DNA from 2 places in the Clostridium sp. TJA020 genome. Region 1 is predicted to be linked to the other one. Evidence: riboswitches for the same ligand, from Rfam matches in the RefSeq annotation. Region 1 holds a riboswitch; the other holds the start of a gene.
The links. Region 1 has a riboswitch for thiamine pyrophosphate ahead of thiD (bifunctional hydroxymethylpyrimidine kinase/phosphomethylpyrimidine kinase). Riboswitches for the same ligand answer to the same signal wherever they lie in the genome.
Positions count from the first base shown of each region.

Region 2: linked by a shared signal. The riboswitch ahead of thiT (energy-coupled thiamine transporter ThiT) and the one ahead of thiD (bifunctional hydroxymethylpyrimidine kinase/phosphomethylpyrimidine kinase) in region 1 are both predicted to bind thiamine pyrophosphate.

Region 1 covers NZ_JBZEFC010000001.1:44,119-49,321, reverse strand. The annotation lists gene AC4FQ1_RS00235 (hypothetical protein) at 1-326, shown strand, start outside; gene thiE (thiamine phosphate synthase) at 416-1,036, opposite strand; gene thiM (hydroxyethylthiazole kinase) at 1,026-1,859, opposite strand; gene cytX (putative hydroxymethylpyrimidine transporter CytX) at 1,838-3,040, opposite strand; gene thiD (bifunctional hydroxymethylpyrimidine kinase/phosphomethylpyrimidine kinase) at 3,033-3,860, opposite strand; TPP riboswitch at 3,968-4,083, opposite strand; gene AC4FQ1_RS00210 (acyl-CoA dehydratase activase) at 4,142-4,900, opposite strand; gene AC4FQ1_RS00205 (double-cubane-cluster-containing anaerobic reductase) at 4,908-5,203, opposite strand, start outside.
Region 2 covers NZ_JBZEFC010000006.1:88,487-93,689, reverse strand. The annotation lists gene AC4FQ1_RS10145 (AIM24 family protein) at 1-557, shown strand, start outside; gene AC4FQ1_RS10140 (YerC/YecD family TrpR-related protein) at 647-961, shown strand; gene glmM (phosphoglucosamine mutase) at 1,035-2,381, shown strand; gene thiT (energy-coupled thiamine transporter ThiT) at 2,434-3,135, opposite strand; TPP riboswitch at 3,173-3,279, opposite strand; gene AC4FQ1_RS10125 (cyclase family protein) at 3,730-4,362, shown strand; tRNA gene AC4FQ1_RS10120 (tRNA-Met) at 4,451-4,526, opposite strand; gene AC4FQ1_RS10115 (hypothetical protein) at 4,597-4,761, opposite strand; gene AC4FQ1_RS10110 (cysteine desulfurase family protein) at 4,953-5,203, shown strand, end outside.

The DNA.
Region 1 (5,203 bases):
ATCAATTTATATTATTTTTAAAATCAACTTTTACTATTAATAACTTATCATCAATTAGTTTTTGGATTTTTTTATTTATTGCTATATCAATTAGTACTCATATGTCTCTTAGTAAAGCTGACCTTAAAAACTCACTTGATGGTATAATATTTATTTTTATAATAAGTGTTGTTATTAGTATAGTTTTAGTAGTATTTAAAATTCCTGAAACTATTATATTAAATAGATTAATAGTATTTAATGTATTTTTAATAAGCTTTTTATCAATAGGAATTTTCTTTTCTCTTATAACACTTATAATTTCAAAAATCATATCACTTTTTTAAAATAATTTTTAAATTATAATTAGAAATAATCATTTTAAAATATATTTTTATAAAAAGAAGGAAAGACTTAAACCTTTCCTTCTTTTATATTATAATTTATTAAATAAATTTTTTGCTGAATTATAAATGTCATCCTTTCCTAATATATCTGAAATAACAGCAACTCCATCAATATTAGTTCCTTTTAATAAAGTTAAATTATCACTTTTTATTCCTCCAATTGCAACTACTGGTATAGAAACTTTATTTTTTATTTCTTTTAATTGTTCTATTGAAACATCATCTGCATCTTTTTTCGTATTTGTTTTAAATATAGCTCCAACTCCAATATAGTCTGCTCCATCTTTTTCTGCCTTTAAAGCTTCTTCTAATGTACTTGCTGAAATACCAATTATTTTATCACTGCCTAAAGTTTTTCTTGCAACACTACATGGCATATCATCTTGCCCTAGATGAACTCCATGACTATTTATAGCTAATGCTATATCAATTCTATCATTTATTATTAATGGTATATTATATTTATCTGTAACTTTTTTAATTTTTTTTGCTATATCATAAAATTCTAATGTTTTTATATTTTTTTCTCTAATTTGTACAACTGTAACTCCACCTTTTATTGCTTCTTCAACAGCTTTACATATATTTGTGTTTTTAAGTATATTTCTATCTGTTACAAGATAAAGCTTATAATCTATATTACTCTTCATTTAAAATCCCCATTTCCTTTATCATTTCTTCATTCATATTATATATTGCATCAATTATTTTAACTTTAAGGCTACCTGAACCTTCTAAATCTTTAAGGTTTTTAAATGCTATATCTCCTGCAATTCCCATAGTTAAAATTCCAAGTATTGTTCCAATTAAATTATTTTTTGTAACTCCTAAATATGAACCAATTAATGATGTACACATACAACCTGTTCCTGTAATTTTTGACATAGCTTTATTTCCATTTTTTATTGTATATACTTTATTTCCATCAGAAATAACATCAATAGCTCCAGTTACTGCAACAACAGAACCTATTTCTTTTGAAAAACTTTTAACTATATCTTTTGTTATTTTAAAATCACTTGTTTTATCTGAAATTTCTTCTACAGAATCAACTCCTTTAGTTTTTGAATTAATTCCATATAAAGTTTTTATTTCTGATAAATTCCCTCTTATAACAGAAAACTTAACTTCTTTTAATAATTTCTTTGCAAACCCTGTTCTATAAGGTGTAGCTCCAGCTCCAACTGGGTCTAATACTATAGGAATATTTAATTCATTTGCTCTCTTACAAGCAATTAACATAGATTCTATAGTTCTGCTATTTAATGTTCCTATATTAATTACTAATGAAGATGCTATTGATACCATATCATATACTTCATTAATATCATCAGCCATAACAGGAGATGCACCTATTGCTAAAGTTACATTTGCACAATCATTTACTGTAACATAATTTGTTATATGATGAACAAGAGGACTACCCTCTCTTAAATTTTTTAATACTCCATTTATTTCTCTAAAATTCTCCATTTAAATACCCTCCCTGAAAATATAATATTTATAAATGCTGTTATAATCATAGCTGGTAAAGTTGATCCAATAATAAAATCTAATTTTATAAATATGTAATAAATAATTATTCCAATTATCCATACAATAATTGATTTAATATTTATAAGAACATTTTTTTCAAGTCTCCTCTTAAGTAAAAAATAATCAGAAATTAAAATTGCAAATAAAGGTGCAAAAACTGAACCTATTGCATACAAGAAACCTTCATAGTTTTCCATTTGAACTAATAGTGCTACTATAGTTCCTATAATAGTCATAATAAGTCCAATTTTTCTTTCATTTAGTTTTGGCATTATATTTAAAAATGATATACCTGCTGAATATATATCTAAAAATGTAGTTGTTACCGTTGATAACACTATAATGCTAAGTGCTATAATTCCTAAATTAGAAACTAGCATTATGTAAGATGGGTCTGAGCTATTTGAAACTATTGAAGCTCCAAGACCTATTATAAACATCCATGAACTGCCTAAAAAATAACCTATAAAACTTCCATATACAGCACTTTTTCCGTTCTTTGCAAATCTTGTATAATCTGCAATAAGAGGAAGCCATGAAAGAGGCATAACTATATTTAATTCCAAAGCTTGTCCTATAGATATTTCACCATCAAAAGTTTTTGAAAATACTGCTCCATCTTTAAATATTATAAAACCAAGCACTAAAGTTAAAATAAATAATAAACTTACAGCTATAACATTTAAATTTTTCATACCATCTCTACCAAACCATATCCATATACCAGTTAAAATAGAAATTAAAATAATACAAATAAATAAATTATCAAATCCCCAAATACTTTTTGTTATTAATTGAACTGATGTAGCAGCGGCTCTTATCATAACGGCTGTCCATCCAATAAGCTGAAGTACATTTAATATAGAAAATAAATAAGTTCCATATTTTCCAAAGGATATTCTTGTTGATGTTATAGCAGGTACACCTTCTTTAAATCCTATAAACCCACCAAGAACTAATATTATAGTTCCAATTAAATGTCCAACAATTATCACTTCTAATCCTTTTGTAAATCCAAGAGGGGCAAGTAAACCTCCTGTTAATATTTCAGCTATTGAAATAGCTGCTCCAAACCATAAAAAAGATAATGTAAAAAATCCAAATTTCTTGTTATTCATTTATTAACCCTGCCTTTTTATATAATTCATAAAAATGATTTGTTGGTCCAACACCATGTCCTATATCTAGGGAATGAATAATAGCTATTGTTATATAATCCTTTGACCTTTTAATAGCTTCTTCAATACTAAAGCCTAAAGCTAAATTTGAGGCTATTGCAGATGATATAGTACAGCCTGTTCCATGAGTGTTTTTTGTATTTATTTTTTCTGCATAAAACTTATATATGTTTTCTCCATCATATAAAATATCAACAGCTTTATCTCCTTCCATATGTCCACCCTTTAAAAATACATTTTTACAACCAAGTTTATAAATTTCTTTAGCAGCAAGCTCCATATCTTCAACTGTTTCTATTTCTACCTTTTCTGAATTTACTTCACTTATTATTTCTAAAGCTTCTGGTACATTTGGAGTAATTACATAAGCTAGAGGAATAAGCTCTTTAATTAATGCACTTTTTGATTCTGGCTTTAATAAAGAATAACCACTCTTTGATATCATTACTGGGTCTAAAACTAAATTTTTAGGTTTATATTTTTTTAATTTCTCACTTATTATGTTAATTGTAGAAATTTTCGATACCATACCAATTTTTACCGCATCAACATTAATATCCTCAAAAATTGCATCGATTTGAGCTCCAATAATTTCTTCATCAATATCTTGTACTTTAAATACTCCCATAGTATTTTGAGCAGTTATAGCAGTTATTACGCTCATTCCATAAACTCCATTTGCACTAAAGGTTTTTAAATCAGCTTGTATTCCTGCTCCTCCACAGCTATCTGATCCTGCAATAGTTAAAACATTTTTCACATTTAACACCTATCCTTCTACTAATTTTATAGAAGATTTTTTAAATATATTTAAAATAAAAAAGGTACAAGCAGAAAACGCTTGTACCTCAATATACAAAAATACTTAAAATATATTCAAACATCTTCCTACGCTGGTATTATCCATCTCAGGTTCATAGGGTCAGAAAATTTTAAGGTTTTCAATCTCAGCTGGCCAAATCCCAGCCCCCCTGTGTCTTAAATTATTTAATTTTTACAGGTTAATTTTAGCACTATATAAAATTTTATTCAACATTTTTATTAGTTTATTTTTTGCCATCCAATTACAGCAGCTCCAATTGCACCTACAAATTGACTTAATTTATGAGTGTATACATTTTTATTTAAGTAACTTTCTATTGTATCTTTAAATATTTTTGAGTTAGCAAGTCCACCGCTAAAAAATATATCACCTTCTAAATTTAATCTATTTGCAAAATTAGCTGTTCTTTTACTAATTGAATGAACAACTCCAAGAGCAATATCTCCTCTATCAACATCATTTGCTAGAAGACTTATTATTTCACTTTCTGCAAATACAGTGCACATACTTGATATATTTACAGGTGTCTTATTCGTTATAAATTCATCAATATTATTAATATCTTCTTCTAGTATTCTCATCATAACATCTATAAATCTTCCTGTTCCAGCTGCACATTTATCATTCATTAAAAAATCTACAACATTTAATGATTTATCAAGTAAAATAGCCTTTGAATCTTGTCCACCAATATCTATTACAGCTCTTATGTTAGGATTTAAAAAAGCAGCTCCCCTTGCATGACAAGTTATTTCAGTAACTTGTTTATTTGCTTCTTTTAAAAGCTTTCTTCCATATCCAGTTGTAACTACATATTTAACTTTGTCACTATAAAGCTTATTAAATACTTTATAAATACTTTCTTTTGGCTTAGCTGCAGTTTTTATTATTAAAGTTTCAACTATTTCATTTCCATCAAATAAAACTCCCTTTGTTGTTGTGGAGCCTGAATCTATTCCTAAAGTATATCTTTCCATAAAACTCCTAAAGCATTTCAATAAATGCAGCCATTCTAGTATTTAATTGTCCAATATCTGATGATGAGAAATCAGTTTCCACACTCATATAAGGCTTTTTCTTTTCATCATTTACAAATCTCTTAATTGATAGAGTTTCAACATTGTATGTATGACAAGCTGTTAATATTACATCAACAACAGCATCAACTTTATATTCATCTATCATTTTATCTAAAAGCTTAATTCTATTTGGATTAGGAGTCATACATGAACATCCAATAGATAAATATTTACGAGCTAATGCATCATAAACATCTGGAT
Region 2 (5,203 bases), on a different contig from region 1:
TATCAAAAAAATTTATATCAAGCAAATTGACAGGGGAGGAAATGTTCAAGCCTACATATGAAGGTAGTGGAGAAATTTTTTTAGAGCCATCTTTTAAACATTATGCACTTATAGAACTTCAAGATGATGAGATAATAATAGATGATGGAATGTTTTTGGCAAGTGAAGAAGAGGTTTATTTAGAAGCAACTGGTCAAAAAACATTTTCTGCTGTACTTTTTGGAGAAGAAGGTTTATTTCAAACAAAAGTTTATGGAAGTGGAATTGTTGCATTAGAACTTCCTGTACCAGAAAATGAAGTTTTTGTTTGTAGATTAAATAATGATACTTTAAAAATTGATGGTAGTTTTGCAATTTTAAGAAGTGGAAATATAAAGTTTTCAGTAGAAAAGTCTGCAACTTCAATGATAGGAAGTGTAGCAAGTGGAGAAGGATTTTTAAATGTTTATAGGGGAACTGGTGAGGTATGGTTAGTTCCAACTAAAATAGTTTATGATAAAATTAGAGAGATAAATAAAAAAGATAATTTTAAAAGAGAAGATTTTTATGATAAATAATGTAAATTCTTTTGTGTAATAAAGTTGTGAATTATTAAATTAAAGATGATATAATATAGGGTATATTTATAAAGTACGGAGGAGAAATTATGAGTACACTAAATTCAAAGATAAAAGGTGAGGATATAGAGTTACTTTTTGAATGTATATTAAAATTAGAAAATAAGGATGAATGTTATAAGTTTTTTGAAGATATAGCAACAATTACTGAATTAAAAAGCTTATCTCAAAGAATATGGGTAGCTAAGTTATTGAAAGAAAAGAAAACTTATACAGAAATTGCAGAAGAAACAGGAGCTAGTACTGCTACTATAAGTAGAGTAAATAGATGTTTAAATTATGGAAGTGACGGATATAAAATTATTTTAGATAGAATTAATAATGAAAAAGTTGTCAATAAATAATGAAACAAATATAATATAGTAGTAGAAAAGTTAAAAATAGTTAACTTAAAAGAACAGAAAGAGGTAAATTTTTATGAGTAGAATGTTTGGAACTGATGGAGTAAGAGGAGTAGCAAATACAGAACTTACTGCTGAACTTGCATATAATTTAGGAAGAGCTGGAGCTTATGTATTAACAGAAGGCGCTCATAAACCAAAAATATTAGTTGCAAAAGATACTAGAATATCAGGAGATATGTTAGAGGCTGCATTAGTTGCTGGTATATTATCTGTTGGAGCAGAAGCAGTTGTGCTTGGAGTTATACCAACACCAGCAGTTGCACACTTAACTAGAGAGTATGGAGCAGATGCTGGAGTTATGATATCAGCTTCACATAACCCAGTAGAATATAATGGTATAAAATTCTTTAACAACAAAGGTTACAAGCTTTCTGATGAACTTGAAGATGAAATACAAAGAGTAATAGAATCAGGTTTTGAAGGAGTACCAAGTCCAGTAGGAACAGCACTTGGAAGGGAAAGAGTAGAAGTTTCAGCTTTAGAAGATTATATTGAGTTTGCAAAAAGTACAACAGCAGTAAATCTTTCAGGATTAAAAATAGCATTAGATTGTGCAAATGGAGCGGCATATAAAGCAGCTGTGCAAGCTTTTAGAGATTTAGGAGCAGAAGTTTATGTTATAAATGATAATCCAGATGGAACAAATATAAATGAAAATTGTGGATCAACTCATCCAGAAGAACTTATGGAATATGTGGTTAAAAAGGGTTGTGATGTTGGATTCGCATTTGATGGAGATGCAGATAGATGTTTAGCTGTTGATGAAGAGGGAAATTTAGTTAATGGAGATTTTATATTAACTTTATGTGCTAAATATTTAAAAGAAATAGGAAGACTTAAAGAAGACACTTTAGTAGTTACAGTTATGAGTAATTTAGGACTAGATATTGCTTGTAAAGAATTAGGAATAAAAACTGTAAAAACTAAAGTTGGAGATAGATACGTATTAGAAGAAATGCTAGATAAGGGATACGTAATTGGTGGAGAGCAATCAGGTCATATTATATTCTTAGAATGTAATACAACAGGAGATGGATTAGTTACTGCATTACAAGTTGCATCAATATTAAAGAGAAGCAATAAAACTTTAAGTGAGTTATGTTCAATTATGAGAGAGCTTCCTCAAGTTTTAGTAAATGCAACAGTACCTAATGATAAAAAAGATATTTACTTAAAGGATGCTGAAATAATAGCTGAAATAGAAAGAATGGAAAAATTAATGGATGGAAGAGGACGGGTTTTAATAAGACCTTCAGGAACAGAACCATTAGTTAGAGTTATGCTAGAAGGTGAAGATCAAGAAGAAATAGATAATCTAGCTCATAACTTAGCTGATATGATATTAGATAAGTGTAAATAAATTTTAATTATAGTTAAAATGAGAAGTTATTTTAAAATAACTTCTCATTTTTTTATACAGCTTTTATTGAATTATCAGTAAACTCGGGGTTTAAGGTTCTTAATAATCTACTTGTTGGAATAAGTTTTAAAATAATCATGCATATTATCATTTCAGCTCCAACTAAAGGAAGATTTACTACTGCTGAATATAATAACGCACCCATTTCAGCTGGTGCAAATGAACCAAAGAACACGACTCCTGATATAAAGTGACATAAAAATTTTGTAAGAAATGCTACAAAGACACCTAGCAATCTATGATTTTTTCTGAAATAATTTATTCCAGCAAGTCCCATAGCTAGTGATGGTAATGGATAATCAAAAAGCATTTGAATTGGATGTATTATATATGGATCAGTGAATAAATTAATTATTCCGTACAGAAATCCAGTTAAAAAACCTATTTCTTTACCATAAGCAAATGCTATTATAAGTATTGGTACCATACAGCCTAAAGTTATACTTCCTCCTTGAGGAAATCTATATAGTCTAAAAACATTAAGAATTGTAGAAAGTGCTAAGGCGATAGCTATATTGGTCATTATTCTTGCATTTAATTTAATTTTTCTAAATTTAAATAAAGCAAAGAATAGAACCAAACAAGCGATTATAGTTAGTATAGACATAGGACTTTCTAAAATTGTCCTAAATTTTTCTGGGATATTTGTATAAAGATTTGTAAATCTTTCTCCCCAATCATTTAAAAATTCCATAAAAAAAACCTCCTATTTGTGCTAGAAGGACGTAAAAGAACTGAGTCTTTTGCTTTCCTACGCCGGTATTATCCAGATCAGGTTAAAGGGTTAATGCTAATATATAAGCATTTCTCAGCCACAAAGGCACCCCTAGCACATAAAATAATATTTTATTGACAAGCTTATTGTAATATTACAGGTTTATAATGTCAATAAATTTCAAACATTAAATGAAATATAAGTTAATAAGTGGTAAAATTTAATGGTGATTAAAGCTTATAAAAATAATTATAGTATATAGTTGGATTTAAATAATCGTATTAAAATAATCGTATTAAAATACAAATAGCTATAAACTTTTTATCATATAGACTGGAGAAAATGTAATTTAAAATACGAATATAATTTTTTTATTTATATGTTGAGTTAGCAAGAACATCATTTATAGAATAGGTTATGTATCTAAGTTAAGAAATTTTCCTGAATATATTAAAGGAGTGAATTAAGTTAATAATAGATAGAGTAATTTAAAATAGTAATTATTATTTTAAATATATAGTTAAAGCATCTATAAAGATTAAATAAAAATATCAAAATGAAAAGGTGATTAAAGTGAAAATATATGATTTAACACATTATTTAGAAGATAATATGACTTCTTATTCAGAAGAAGAAGGATATTTTAAAAAAGAATTAAGTACAATAGATAAGGAGGGATACAATGTATTAAAAATATCTTTATCATCACATACTGGAACTCATATGGATTTTCCAAGGCACGTATTTAGTGATGGGAAATCCTTAGATTCTTTTAATGTAGAAGACTTTATAGGAAGAGCATATATGATAAATTGCAAAGAAAGAAATATAATAGACTTAAAGTTTATTTTAAAGTATAAAGAGGAAATAGAAGAGTGTGAGTATTTAATATTAAATACAGGATATGAAAAATATTGGAATGATAAAAAATATTTTTTAAATTATCCTAGATTATCTTATGAAGCATCAAGATTTCTTAGTAACATAAGAACATTAAAAGGCATAGGGGTGGACTGTATATCTATTGATTGTGAAGATGATGAAAAGTTAATAAATCATAAAAATCTTTTGAAAAATAATAAGCTTATAATAGAAAACCTTTGTGGATTAGATAAAATAAATGGTAATTTTAAGATAATAATAGCACCATTAAAAATAAAATCTGGAGATGGAGCACCTTCCAGAGTTTATGGAATAAATAATTAAAGAAAATATAAGTTAAAGAAGACTTCAATTAAAAATAAAATTTTAATTAAACTTAAAAGCTAGTTAGAAATCTAACTAGCTTTTTTTTTGGTTGCGGGAGCAGGACTTGAACCTACGACCTTCGGGTTATGAGCCCGACGAGCTACCAACTGCTCCATCCCGCGATATTTATTTAAATCATTCAGTAGGTTAACTATACTCCTAAATAAACACTTTGTCAACTAATTTATAAAATTATATAATTTTTACTTCTTTATGACCACAAGTAGGGCATTTAAAATTAATCTTTTCTATCTTTGAATTATCATAAGCATATAAGTCTTCATTCATAATATCTCCACAAATAGGACAAATTAAAGTTTTTGAATTATTATTTGAAATTTTAGTTTTATTATTCATGATATCATCTCCTAAAAATAAGATATCACATTACTGAAAAAAGTAAAATGAAAATATTACTTTAAAAAAATAGAAAAAGCTGATATTATATCAATAAAGTTAAATCATAGTAAACATATAGGAATACTAAGAATATAATTTGGAATTAAGTTTATTTTAAAGGTAAATACTAATAAAAAGGAGGTATTACTTTGGAGATTTATTTAGATAATTCTGCAACTACAAAACCTTATAAGGAAGTAATTGAAGTTATGGGAGATGCAATGGAAAAATATTATGGTAATCCATCATCTTTACATAAGATAGGAATAAAATCAGAAAAAAAGTTAGATGAATGTAGAGAATACATAGCTAGTACTATAAATGCAAATAAAGACGAAATTTATTTTACTTCTGGTGCAAGTGAAGGAAATAATTTAATTATAAAAGGTATACCAAAGAG